Linked DNA regions of Acidicapsa acidisoli. The protein of the gene in region 1 interacts with the protein of each later gene in a pairwise test. Links are inferred from orthologs where the notes say so. Each region holds a gene or a part of one and is shown in the gene's direction. Other genes may lie near its edges.

Evidence for each region.
Region 2: the proteins of OHL23_RS26135 (region 1) and mrdA interact in binary tests that used the Escherichia coli proteins (3 or more experiments, as listed by UniProt). The link is inferred for Acidicapsa acidisoli from one-to-one orthologs.

The regions. Positions count from the first base shown.
Region 1 is NZ_JAGSYI010000005.1:245,018-252,795, reverse strand. What follows is about bases 2,301-5,414. They hold OHL23_RS26135 (penicillin-binding protein 1A), read left to right. Parts: upstream 2,301-2,660; coding sequence 2,661-5,168; downstream 5,169-5,414. Other genes in these bases: ribF (riboflavin biosynthesis protein RibF), read right to left, coding at 5,186-5,414; OHL23_RS26140 (S41 family peptidase), read left to right, coding at 2,301-2,512. Also shown: OHL23_RS26145 (LLM class flavin-dependent oxidoreductase), read right to left, coding at 42-1,073; more of OHL23_RS26140, read left to right, coding at 1,313-2,300; more of ribF, read right to left, coding at 5,415-6,172; OHL23_RS26125 (MBL fold metallo-hydrolase), read right to left, coding at 6,181-7,035; OHL23_RS26120 (DUF1844 domain-containing protein), read right to left, coding at 7,040-7,711; CAF17-like 4Fe-4S cluster assembly/insertion protein YgfZ, read right to left, coding at 7,737-7,778. UniProt on the Escherichia coli protein: Cell wall formation. Synthesis of cross-linked peptidoglycan from the lipid intermediates.
Region 2 is NZ_JAGSYI010000003.1:827,186-831,954, reverse strand. Bases 1-2,958 are described here. They hold mrdA (penicillin-binding protein 2), read left to right. Parts: upstream 1-360; coding sequence 361-2,556; downstream 2,557-2,958. Other genes in these bases: rodA (rod shape-determining protein RodA), read left to right, coding at 2,556-2,958; mreD (rod shape-determining protein MreD), read left to right, coding at 1-182. In the rest of the region: more of rodA, read left to right, coding at 2,959-3,653; OHL23_RS21295 (Rne/Rng family ribonuclease), read left to right, coding at 4,230-4,769. UniProt on the Escherichia coli protein: Catalyzes cross-linking of the peptidoglycan cell wall. Responsible for the determination of the rod shape of the cell. Is probably required for lateral peptidoglycan synthesis and maintenance of the correct diameter during lateral and centripetal growth.

The DNA.
Region 1 (7,778 bases):
TCGGCGGTTCGATCCCGCCCTCCGCCACCAGAAATCCTTCCTCAGCGCACGGGCGCGCTTCGGGCGCCAGAGTTGGTCCTGCTTGCGATGGCTGCGACGCGCCGGTACGAGTCGAGCCGGTCCTGATGCTCGTAGGTGTCGGTCACAACAATGATTTCATCGGCGTTTGTCTCGCTTACGAGGCGTTCCAGTCCGGCCTGCACGGTCGACTCCGACCCGACAATCGCCTCGGCGAGGCGAGCGTCTACGGCTTCCCTTTCAAATTCGCGCCAGAGCGGCTCCATGGAATCGACCGGCGGAAGCAGCTCGACTGGCTGGTTTCGGATCAGCCGGAGGAATCGCTGCTGTGCGGAGGTAAATATTCTTTGCGCAGCGGCATCGGTTTCGGAGGCGATGATTGGGACGGCGACCATCAGGTGCGGCTCTTGCAACGTTGCGCTGGGCCGGAAATCATTGCGATAGATACGGGCCGCATTGTAGAGATGGTCGGGAGCGAAGTGGGCCGCGAATGCAAAGGGCAGCCCTTGCATCGCAGCCAGCCGTGCGCTGAAGGTGCTCGACCCGAGAAGGGTGATCGGGACATTGCTGCCCTGTCCCGGGATGGCTTTGACGGCTTGGCCGGGTTTGGCGGGGCCGAGGTAGGTCTGGAGTTCGGCCAGAAGTGCGGGGAAATCTTCGCCGGTCTGGGCCAGGTCTCGGCGCAGGGCGCGCATGGTGTACGCATCGCCACCGGGAGCGCGTCCGAGGCCGAGATCGATTCGGCCAGGATAAATGGCGTCGAGGGTGCCAAACTGCTCGGCGACGACGAGCGGCGCGTGATTGGGCAGCATGACCCCACCGCTGCCGACACGGATCGTCTTGGTCGCCCCGGCTACCTGGCCGATAAGGACCGGCGTCGCGGAACAGGCGAGGCCGGCGATGGAGTGATGCTCGGCTAGCCAGAAGCGGCGATATCCCCACTGCTCTACGTGTTGCGCCAGATCGACGGAGCGGGCGATGGCGTTACCCACGGGCTCCCCGGAGCGCATGCCGACCAGATCCAAAACCGATACTGCCAGTCCTTTGTTTTCCATGGATCATTGGATGAGGGAGCCGGGCAAGCGATGCGGAAGTCAAGCCTCTGTCGGAGTTCGGCAGCGCGCTTCGGTCTTGAAGGATGGCAAGAGGCCGACCTGAAGCCGATCTGGGAAGAGAATTTACCCGCCAGGATGGCGCCGCGTCACTTTTGGAATACTGTTTGCGGTATCATGCGTCTATTAGTAGTGTGGATTTCCCCTGCCTTTGCGGCGCGGAGTCCAGTTTCGGGGTGGCAATGAACCGTTTCTTTCAGCGTTCTGTCTTTGTGCTTTCACTGGGTCTGCTCGTGGCCCTCATCGCCGGAGAGTTTGGCCTGCGGGCTGTGCGCGCCGGCTCCAGTGACGATGGCGCTTACAAGCAGATCAACGTGTATCAGCAGGTGTTGAAACATATCCAGGCCGAGTATGTGACCGAGCCCAACATGACGGATGTGACGTCGGGCGCGCTGCATGGCCTCCTGGAGACGCTGGACGCCGACTCGAGCTACCTGACCCCGACGGAATACAAGATTTACAAGGACCACCCCATTGGCGCGGACGGGCAGATTGGCATAACCGTCTCAAAACGCTTCGGTTACGCCGTCGTTGTCAGTGTTTTGCCTGGCTCGCCGGCGGAGAAGGAGCACTTTACGGATGGCGACGCGATCGAGTCCATTGAAGGCAAGTCCACGCTGGAGATGTCGCTGGCGATGATCAAGGTGATGCTGGAAGGCAAGCCGGGTTCGGAAGTGACGCTCTCGCTTATTCGTCCGCATAAACAGGATCACCCAGACAAGGTCACGCTGACGCGCTCGATCGTCTCTGTTCCGGCGCTGGGCGAGCAGCAGTATGAAAATGCGAGCATTCTGTATCTGAAGCCGGTGGTGCTCACGCCGGCGCGGGTGGACGAGATCGCCGCGCATCTGAAGTCGATGGCGAAGAACGGCAATAAGAAGGTGCTGTTGGACCTGCGGGACGTGAGCGATGGCGACGAAGCTCAGGGCGAGCGGCTGGCGAACCTCTTCCTGAAGCAGGGCACGCTGGCGACGGTGAGCGGACAGAAGTATCCGACGCAAACTTTTAGCGCGGACCCATCCAAATTTGTGACCGATGCGCCTTTGGCGGTGCTGGTCAATCGCGGGACGGCAGGCGCGGCTGAGCTGGCTGCTGCTGCGCTGGCGGACGATAAGCGCGCTGATCTGGTTGGCGAGCGCACATTCGGCGAGGGTTCTGTGCAGAAGACAATCGAACTGCCTGACGGCGCCGCGGTGATTCTGACGGTGGCGACGTATTCCAGCCCAGGCGGCAAGAAATTTTTGGAAGACGCCGTGACCCCTGGTGTTGTGGTCGGACTGACTCCGGAGCAGGAAGCGGAAGAGGACGAAACCGGCACGCAGCCGAAGACCGATGCTCCGCTGGATAAGGCGCTGGAGCTGCTGAAGGCCAAGGCCGCGTAGCTTAATCTGGAACGAAAGCAGGGTTAGGGGCGGCAGGGTTTTCCTGCCGCCCTAATCTTTTTCCGGCTTGTAAGGACTGGTACCCTCGGTCAAAAGCTCACACCCAGATATTCTGCCGCGTGGTAGGCTCGGGCTGAGGCATCTGATTTTGGCTTCCACCTCCCCACAGCAGTTACCGGCCAAGGGCGGCTTCCGGCCGCCGCGATTGCGGTCGGAAAAGGCCCCGGAACAGCAGCGGCGCAAGCTGACTGGGCGATGGACCTTCGCGGTGCTTTTTTCGCTTGCCGCAATTGCCGGTTCGCTGGCCGGGCTGACTCTGGTTTACTCGGTCGACCTGCCGCAGATTCACGATCTTGAGCGCTACCGGCCCTCGACAACCACGGAACTCTATGATCAGAAGGGCCGGCCGTTTGGCTCATTTGCGCTGGAGCGCCGCATCATCGTCAATTACGAGGATTTTTCACCGGTTTTGCGCCAGGCGGTTATCTCCATTGAGGACAAGAACTTCGCGTCGCACTGGGGCATCAATGTCTTTCGCGTCGGCGGGGCTCTCTGGCACGATATTGTTTCGCATGGTCGCGCTCAGGGCGCTTCGACGTTGACGATGCAACTTGCGCGCAATCTCTTCCTCTCCGCCGAGCGGACGACGGCGCGCAAGGTGCAGGAGGCGTATCTGGCTATCCAGATCGAGCGCTCCTTTACCAAGGAACAGATCTTCACGCTTTACGGAAACCAGATTTACCTGGGCCACGGGATGTACGGCTTCGAAGCTGCTTCTGAATTCTATTTTTCCAAACATGCCAGCGAACTGAATTTGACGGAAGCTGCGCTCCTGGCCGGGTTGCCGAAGGGGCCGGTGGCCTATTCGCCGCTGCTCAATCCGGAAAAGGCGCTGCGGCGCAGAAACCTGGTGCTGACCGAGATGGAGAACGACCGGGTCATCACGAAGCAGCAGGCGGATGCCGCGCGCTCGGCGCCTTTGGGGCTGCACATCGCGCAGCCTGAGATGTCGGTGGCTCCGTGGTTTGTGGAGGAGGTGCGGCGCGAACTGGAGAAGCAGTTTGGCGCGGAGGAAGTCCACGAAGCCGGTTTGCGGGTTGAGACTACGCTCGATGTCGACCTGCAGCAGGTGGCGAATCATGCCGTGGAGGACGGAGTAGCAACCTACGAGCGCCGACGCGGATGGAAAGGCGTGAAGCAGAACCTGATTACGCAGGGAATCGATACCGAGAGCTATAGGCATCCAGACTGGGTGATGAAGGTTAAGGATGGGGATTACGTGCATGCGCTGGTGACTTCCGTGTTGCCGCTGGAGATTCGCGCGCGGGTTGGGAATATGCCGATTGTGATGACTCCGGAGGACTGGAAGTGGACAGGCCAGGCGCACGGAGACGATCTGGTCAAGCCGGGGGATGTGATTTATGTGCAGCTTGCGCCGGGCATGGAAGGGACGGCGCACAAGGCGACGCTGGAGCAGGATTCAGGGGCCGAAGGCTCGCTGATGGCCATCGACAATACCTCGGGTGATGTGCTGGCGATGGTTGGAGGGCGCGATTACGCGGTTTCGCAGTTCAATCGTGCGACGCAATCGGAGCGGCAGACGGGGTCGAGCTTCAAGCCTTATGTGTACACGACGGCGATTGAGGACGGCGTCAAACCGGAAGACATCATCGTCGACGGACCAGTCAGCTTCGGCAGCTACACGCCGCACAACTACGAGGGCGACTACAAGGGCGCGATGACGGTGCTGAACGCTTTCGCCGAGTCGCGGAATATTCCGGCACTCAAGCTGGCGGCGCGCGTGGGCATCCACAAGGTCATCGACACGGCGCATCGCTTTGGAGTGACTTCGAATATCCCGGCATATCTGCCCGTGGCGTTGGGCGCGGTCGAGATCACGCTTCAGGAGCAGGTTGCTTCGTATGCCGTGTTCCCGAACGACGGCGTCCGGGTGACGCCGCGATTGCTCAAGAAGGTTTCAAATGCGGACGGGATTACGCTGTGGGAACAGGCTCCCTCGGTGACCGAGGTGACCAGCCAGCAAACCGCGCGCACGATGATGCGACTCTTGCGCGAGGTGACGCGGTCGGGAACGGGAGCGGCCGCAGCGCAGCTCAAGCACCCTCTTGGAGGCAAGACAGGTACGACGAGCGACTACACGGACGCATGGTTTCTGGGCTTTTCTCCTTCCGTCACTTGCGGGGTCTGGGTTGGCTTTGACAGCCGCGAGTCGCTGGGAGAGAAAGAGACAGGAGCCAGGGCCGCGCTGCCGATCTGGATGACATTCATGAAGGCAGCCATTCAAGGCAAGGACGACGAGCGTTTCCTCGGAGATGCCGCGCCGGTTCCATCCGTTGCGAAGACGGATGCCGCTCAGGCCGCCGCTGTTGCGCCGGGAAAGCCAGCGGCAAAGCTTGCGGGTGCGTCCGCGCCTGCCGTAACGCCAAAGCCGGGACAGCCCTCGGGGGTGGTCAAGCCTACGCCCCCGGTCTCCGTTGGGGCAAAAGCGATCGTTGTTCCACCAGTGAAGGCCGTGACGCCGGCTGCACAGGGAACTCCCGCGAAGCCGGTCGTCAGACCAGCGTTCCAACCGTCTGCCGGGACAGGTAGCCTACCCAAGCCCACTCTGCAGCCCAAGCCAGCCTTACCCCAATAGTCTTAAGAAACTGGGAGCTACGAAATCGGTTCCGACCCTGTCGCGCTGGAGCCGAGTAAATTGGCAAGGTGGTGAAAGCGCTTTGCTTGTCCAATATCCTTCATGATCTGCGCTTTCAGCGCTTCGGGCGAAGGCCATGCGATTTCCGGGCGTAAACGACGGAGGAATTCGAGTTCCAGCGGCGTTTCTTCGATCAGATCAACCGGCTCGAAATTGAGAATATGCGACTCGACGGCGAAGGATGGCTCTCCGAAGGTGGGGCGATTGCCGATGTTCGTGATGGATTGGAAGCAGCGGTCGCCTTCTGCGGTAGCAATCGTCAGGCGGGTGACGTAGACGCCGAAGGCAGGCAATAGTTCGCTATATGGAGCCAGATTGATCGTGGGCACTAGCAGCCGGCCGCCGATGCCGCGTCCGCGAGCTGGTGTGCTGCGGATCGAGAAGGTGTGGCCCAGCATCCAGCGCGCGCGGCGAACGTCTCCCGCAGCGACGAATTCGCGGATAGCCGTGCTGGAAACCGCCATTCCGCGCACCTGGACTGCGGGATGGACGGTCACTTTGAATCCAAACTCCTGGCCGAATGCCGCCAGTTCGACGACACCTGCCTGGGCGCGATGGCCGAAACGGAAGTTGGCACCTTCGTGAATGGATCGGAGCCCGAGTTTTTCGACAAGGATGGTCTCGACGAATTCGCGAGCCTCCAGACAGGCTAGTGACTCGCAAAAGGGAAGCACCAGTACCGCTTCGATGCCGGTTGTGGCCATCAGATGCAGCCGCTCAGGGATGGGCGCCAGCAATTGCGGGGCGGATGCAGGGCGCAGAAACAGCTCCGGGTGAGGGTCGAAGGTGATGGCGATGGAGCGATAGCCGTTCGCGCGAGCCTCAGCCGCCACGGTGGACATGACCTGATGGTGGCCGCGATGGACGCCGTCGAAGTTGCCGATCACGGCGACCGAGGGGCCAAATCCGCCGGGGATCTCTTCGAGGGAACGAAAAACCTGCATCTTCTCACTCATACGAGCGTCACCGGAAAAGTCAGGCCGTCGTGGGCCAGCGCCATGCCTTCGGGGAGGTTGGCGTTGGTTTCGGCGGCTCCAAGATCGTGCGAGATATGGGTGAACCAGGTCTGGCGCGCGCCGATCCGGTTGGCCCAGCGGACGGCCTGATCGAGCGTGGCGTGACTCGGGTGCGGAGTATGCCGCAGGGCGGAGACCACGAGCACATCCAGCCCTTTGAGCAGAGCAAAGCTCTCTTCGGGGATGGTGCTGACGTCGGTCATGTACGCCACGTTTCCGAAGCGATAGCCAGTGATGGGCAGCTCTCCGTGAAAGACGGGAATCGGGGTGAAAACCACCTCGTGAACGGGAATCGGCGTGTCGGAGGCGACGTCTTTGATGGCGACGCGGGCGCGCGTGGGGTATTTCGCGTCGGGCGAAAAGGTGTACGAGTAGACGTGCTCCAGAACGGTGCGAGTCTCCGGCGTGGCGTAGAGCGGGATGGGGCCGAATTGGCGGTAGGTCACGAAGCTGAGAGGACGCAGATCGTCCATGCCGAAGATGTGGTCGGCGTGGGAGTGGGTGTAGAGAACGGCGTCCACGTGTCTGATTCCAGCAAGCAGAGCCTGCTGGCGGAAGTCGGGGCCGGTGTCGATCAGCACGACGCGCTCGTCTGGCTGGTAATGGCCGCTTGTCCGACCATCGGCGCGACTGCTTTGAGGGGCAGGCCAGCGCACCAGCAGGGATGGTCGCAAGCGGCGGTCGTGCGGGTCTGACGAGGTGCAGACCTTGCAGTTGCAGCCCAGGGTAGGCACTCCCATGGAAGTGCCGGTGCCCAGGAATTTGACCGTGCCTTGCAATGCTCCCGACATTCGGTTAGCGCTTCGCTCCGGGGGGTGGGGGCATCGGCGGCTGCGGTTGCGCCGAGATCATCCGGGTCAGTTCGAGGAAGGTCATGCGCAGCTCGTAGAGCACGGTGTCGATGGTGCGGGACTCCTGTGGCGTGAGGTTGCCTTTGGTCTTTTCGAGCACTACGCTGAGTAGGTCGATGGTCTGGCGTGCGCCGAGAATATCGACGCGCGGGCGCTGCCCTTCGGGAGTTCCCGCACCCATCTGCATCATGGCAGAGAGATAGAGCTGCTGCACGAGGTGTTCGAAGCCGATTTTTTCCGCCGCCGGTGCGCCGGGATTCTGCGCGCGGACGAGATTCTCCAGCCGCTCGGCAGCCTGGTCATAGGCGAGCTTTTGAAAGCGGGATTCTTCGGCCGAGGGAGCCGGGGGGAGCTGAGCCTCGTCGCCGAAATCTTCTTCCTCGGCAACGGCGACGGTTGGAGCAGGCGGCTCCGGCTTCGCTGCGGCTGGTTGAATGGGCTCAACCAAGGTCAGGCGCGGGGCGGATGCTGGAGCGGACGCGGAACCGGATTTGGCTACTGGTTCCGATGGCTCGGAAGAGGCGGTGGTGGACTTGGCTTCCGTGCTTGCGGAAGAATCGTCGTCGGCGCGGAATTTGCGCCGGTCAACTACGGTGAACTTGGGTGTATCGCTCATGGATCTCTCTCGCGGCCCTCTGGCCTTACGTCAATTTCGGTGAGGTGTGAAGAATCTGTGCTATTCC
Region 2 (4,769 bases), on another replicon or contig:
GGATGGTGCTGAATTTTGCCTTTACGCTGCTTTCGAGCGCGCTGGTTCTGTTTGTCGTCCATATTTTGTTGGGGTTGGACTGGCAGTCGAATTGGCTGGAAGAGGTGTTGCGGGCGGCGGGCAATGGTGTGATCGGGCTGGTGCTGTTTCCCTTGCTGGACCGGACGCAGATGCGGGATTAGGTTGGCGGCTGGATTTTGCGGGTCCCCCACTCTAGCCGGAAAAACAACGACTCGGCGAGGGTAGGGCACCCGGCTTCTGGCTACGAGCCAACGAAAAGGCAACTGCGGAGTCAACAGTGTTGGGGCGCCGAAGCAGATAAGCTAGTAGCTGGCGGCTAGTGGCTGAAAGCTGGGTTTTATGGCAATTGACAAGGTGAATCGCGATGAGAAGCTGCCGGCGCTGAAACTGACCGCGGTGCAGTACGGCATTTTAATCATGATGCTGGTGCTGGTGGGTGGATTGTGGCGCTTGCAGGTGCTGGGCGGCGATAGTTGGAGGGTGCTGGCGGAGCAGAATCGTATCCGCAAGGTGCCGGTGCTGGCGGCGCGGGGCAAACTGCTGGATCGCGAGGGGCGGCTGGTGGTCGACAACTACCCTTCCGTCTCGTGCTTTCTTGTGCGGGAGCAGAACCGGGATATCGATGCCGATCTGCCGCTGATTGCAAAGGGGTTGAATCTGGACCTGGAGCAGTTGCAGGCGACGCTGCATCACTTTCGGCTGGCGCCGGGGTATCAGCCGATTCCGATCAAACAGGATATTTCTCCGGACGAGCAGGCTTTCATTGCGGCGCACAGCAACGAACTTCCGGAGCTGGAAACGATTGACGAGGAGCGGCGGCTGTATCCGCGGGATGGGTTTGCTTCGCACCTGATCGGGTACGTGGGCGAGGTGAGCGAAGAGGATCTGAATAATCCCAAGTTTGCTTACTACGAGCCCGGGGACGTGGTCGGCAAGGCTGGTGTCGAAGAGACTTACGACGAGCTGCTGCGCGGGCAGGATGGCTCGATGGACGTGATTGTGGACAGTCATGGCCGCGAGGTGGGGCGGCGCGGCATTCAGTTGGCGACCCCGGGGCAGGATCTGAAGCTGACCATCGATATTGATATTCAGCGGGCGGCGGAACTGGCGCTGGGCGATGCCAATGGAGCTTTGGTGGCGATGGATCCGCGCAATGGCGAGATTCTGGCGATGGTTTCGCATCCGAGCTTCGATCCGAATGCTTTTGCGGTCCGGATTGGCCGGTCTGACTGGAACAAGCTGATTACCGATCCGAATCATCCGCTGATGAACAAGGCGATTCAGGATCAGCTTGCGCCGGGGTCTACGTTCAAAGTGATTATGTCGGTGGCCGGGCTTGAGGAGGGGATTGCGCAGAATCTGAAGGTGAACTGCTCGGGCGGCGCGGATTTTTACGGGCATTTCTTCAAGTGCGATCATCACCACGGGCTTTTGAGTATCCATGAGGCGATTCCGGAGTCGTGCGACACGTATTTTTATACGCTGGCGCAGAGGCTCGGCATCGACACGATTGCCAAGTATGCGACTGCGCTGGGGATTGGCTCGAAGACGGGGATCGATTTGCCGGGCGAGATGATGGGTGTGATGCCCTCGACGCAGTGGAAGATGAAGACCTTCCATGAGAAATGGTATGCGGGCGAGGTGATCTCGGTGGGAATTGGCCAGGGCGCGGTGGATGTTACGCCGATTCAGCTGCTGAGGGCGCTGAGCGGGATTGCTTCGGATGGGCATCTGGTGAGGCCGCGTGTGGTGATGCCGGGGCAGGTTCCGGCGCAATTTCAGCAGGCGGTTCAGGAGACGTATCCCGGTTCCGGCGACAAACAGGTCGAATTGGCTCCCGATACGTGGACGACGGTTACGGAGGGTATGGCGCAGGCAACGCAACCTGGTCTTTACCATACGGCCGAGGGCGCGCATCTGGAGGGAATCGATTTCGCCGGCAAGACGGGCACGGCGCAGGTAGTTGCGGGCGGGGACACGCACAACAAGGGCGGAGCGAAGACTCCGAATGCCTGGTTTGTGGGGATGGCTCCGCGGCGTAACCCGGAAATTGCAGTTGTCGTTTTGCAGGAGCATGGCGACTGGGGTTCGGGGTCGGCGAAGCTGGCGGCTCAGGTGATTACGGCGTATGTGAACAAGAAGCGTCGGCAGGAGGGGAATCTTCTGCTGCAGGCGAATAAACCGACCGCGCCGGTCGAGGTAGGGGCGGTGTGGTCTGTGCCGCAGACGCAGTCTGGGCGAAAAGGTGACGGATCCGGAGAACCGCGGATGGCTGCCGGGCGGTTTGAGATTACGCCGAGTCAGCGAACGGGGTTGCAGCAGGAGAGTGACTCAATTTTTCCAGATCGCGGGCCGGGGAAGGCAACGCAGACCTCAGGGGCTAAAGCCCCGGTTGCTTCTGCTGATCTGATGTACGGGCTGAAGCCCGTACCCTTCATTCAATCAGGCGATGGTTCTGGAAATGGGCCGGGTGAGCGAAAGCTTCAGGAGTCTGAGGTAGGGCTGCCGGAGCGGTTTCGCGGGGTGATTCGCTGATGCGGCGGTACCTGAGCTTTCGGGATTTCGACTGGCCGTTGCTGGGCATGGTGCTGGTTCTGTGCACGATCTCGGTGTTTGAGATTTATTCGGCGACGCTGCATACGCGGTATGTGGGATTTCATACCAAACAGCTCTATTGGATTACGGGCGGGCTCGTCGCCATGTTCATCATGGCGAAAATCGATTACCACAAGCTGCTGGATATCGTTTGGTATCTCTACGGGTTTTTCCTGCTGGCGCTGGTGGCGGTTAAACTCTTTGGGCACAGGGCTTTGGGTGGGAAGCGATGGTTGAAGCTGGGGCCGATCAGCTTTCAGCCTTCGGAGTGGTTCAAGCTGGTGCTGATTGTGCTGATGGCGCTGTACTTTGCCAATCTGGGCGGAAAACGGCTGAGCTGGCCGGAGATTTTCAAGGCAATAGCGCTGGTGGGATTGCCGATGGTGCTGGTGCTGATGCAGCCGGATCTTGGAACTGCGCTGACGTATACGCCGATTCTGCTGGCGGGGCTTTTTCTGGGTGGGATTCAGTGGAAGCAGGCCGCGATCCTGGGAACGGTGGGTCTGCTGGCGATTGTCGGGGTCTGGTCGAGCGGGAAGATTCTGAAGCCGTACCAGAAGGCCCGGCTGACGAGCTTCATCAATCCGGATAATGATCCGCGCGGATCGGGATACCAGATTCGCCAGTCGCTGATCGCGGTTGGGTCGGGCGGGGTGTGGGGCAAGGGCGCGGAACAGGGCTCGCAGACGCAGGGGGATTTTCTGCCTATCCCTCACGCGGACTTCATTTTCGCCGCGTTCAGCGAGGAGCACGGCTTCACCGGCGCGTTTCTGGTTCTGCTGCTATACTTCGTGATATTGATGCGTTTGATTCAGAACGCTCAAACTGCCGCAGACATGTCCGGCTCGCTTCTGGTTATGGGAGTCGTAGCCGTGTTGACCTTTCAAATTGCGGTCAACGTAGGCATGGTCATCGGTTTTATGCCAGTCACCGGAATTCCTTTACCGTTAATGAGTTACGGCGGGTCTTCGGTGTTGTTCACCTTTCTGGCGCTGGGTGTGGTTATGAACGTCCGCATGCGCCGTTTTGTGAACTAGGTATTTCCACAGGTTGTATCAGGTTTTTCCTTCCGGTTCGCGGTTTGAATCAGGAAGACAAGTATTATCAATCACTTCGCCGGCAGGTTTCGATTGCAAACAGCCCCGGCAGGATTGGGTGAATGAGCACGCAGAGACGGGTAGTCCACGTACAGCGCTTTGCCAACACGGAAAAAGTTGGTACGGAACTCGCCGGAACCGCAATCCCTTCGCCGTCTGGCGTTGGCGGAACGGTTTCGATGCAGCAGTTTCGGAGCGTTGCATGCGGTTTAACGGCATCGTCCTCCCGCCCTCGGTATGGGAGGTTCGAGTTGGCCACAAACTCTCTGAGCTTCAGTAGTTGCTGTGAATGGGTATCCTTGAACACCGCGTGCGGGTTCCTCGACGATGAGGCCGGTACAAATGGTTCTTCTCCAGCGCCTCGGTTAACGTGGCCCGGAAATCTTCCCGAACAGCTTCCTCCAACTTCTCCCCTCCTATTCGGTGCTTTCGAGCTGGAACAGTTTTCCGCTCGTGTGACGCAGTCGGCCTTGCCGCAGGTTCCAGCAGGCTTATGCCGTGGGACAGAAAGGCAACATGGCCAAGGAAATTTGTATTTCCAGTACGCCGCACGAAACGCGGCTTGCGATTCTGGAAGATGATCAGCTCGCAGAGATTTACTACGAGCGGGAGAATGAATATACACTCGCGGGTTCGGTTTACAAGGGCCGCGTAACAAGGGTTTTGCCAGGCATGCAGTCCGCATTTGTGGACATTGGCCTAGAGCGGGATGCGTTTCTCTACGTTACGGACTTTCTGGAGATGGAAGACCAGGAAGATACGGACGAGGTAGAGCGAGCGGCTTCGCAGGGAAATACGGTTCGGCAGCAGCCAGCGCCTGTGCAGGCACAGCAGCGCGGGGATCGCAATGGGGACCGGGAACAGCGCCCGCGCCGGGATGGACGGGATGGCCGTCAAGCTCCCGTAGAAGCTGAGCCGCAGGGGCAGTTTCCGGTGGTTCCGGTTCCTTCTGCCCCTATCGAGTCCTCTGTAATTCCGGCTTCGGTTGCGGATGCAGTAGGGCAGCAGGACGAGACCGATGAACAGGGCGCGCGTCGCTGGCGCGGCCGGCGTCGC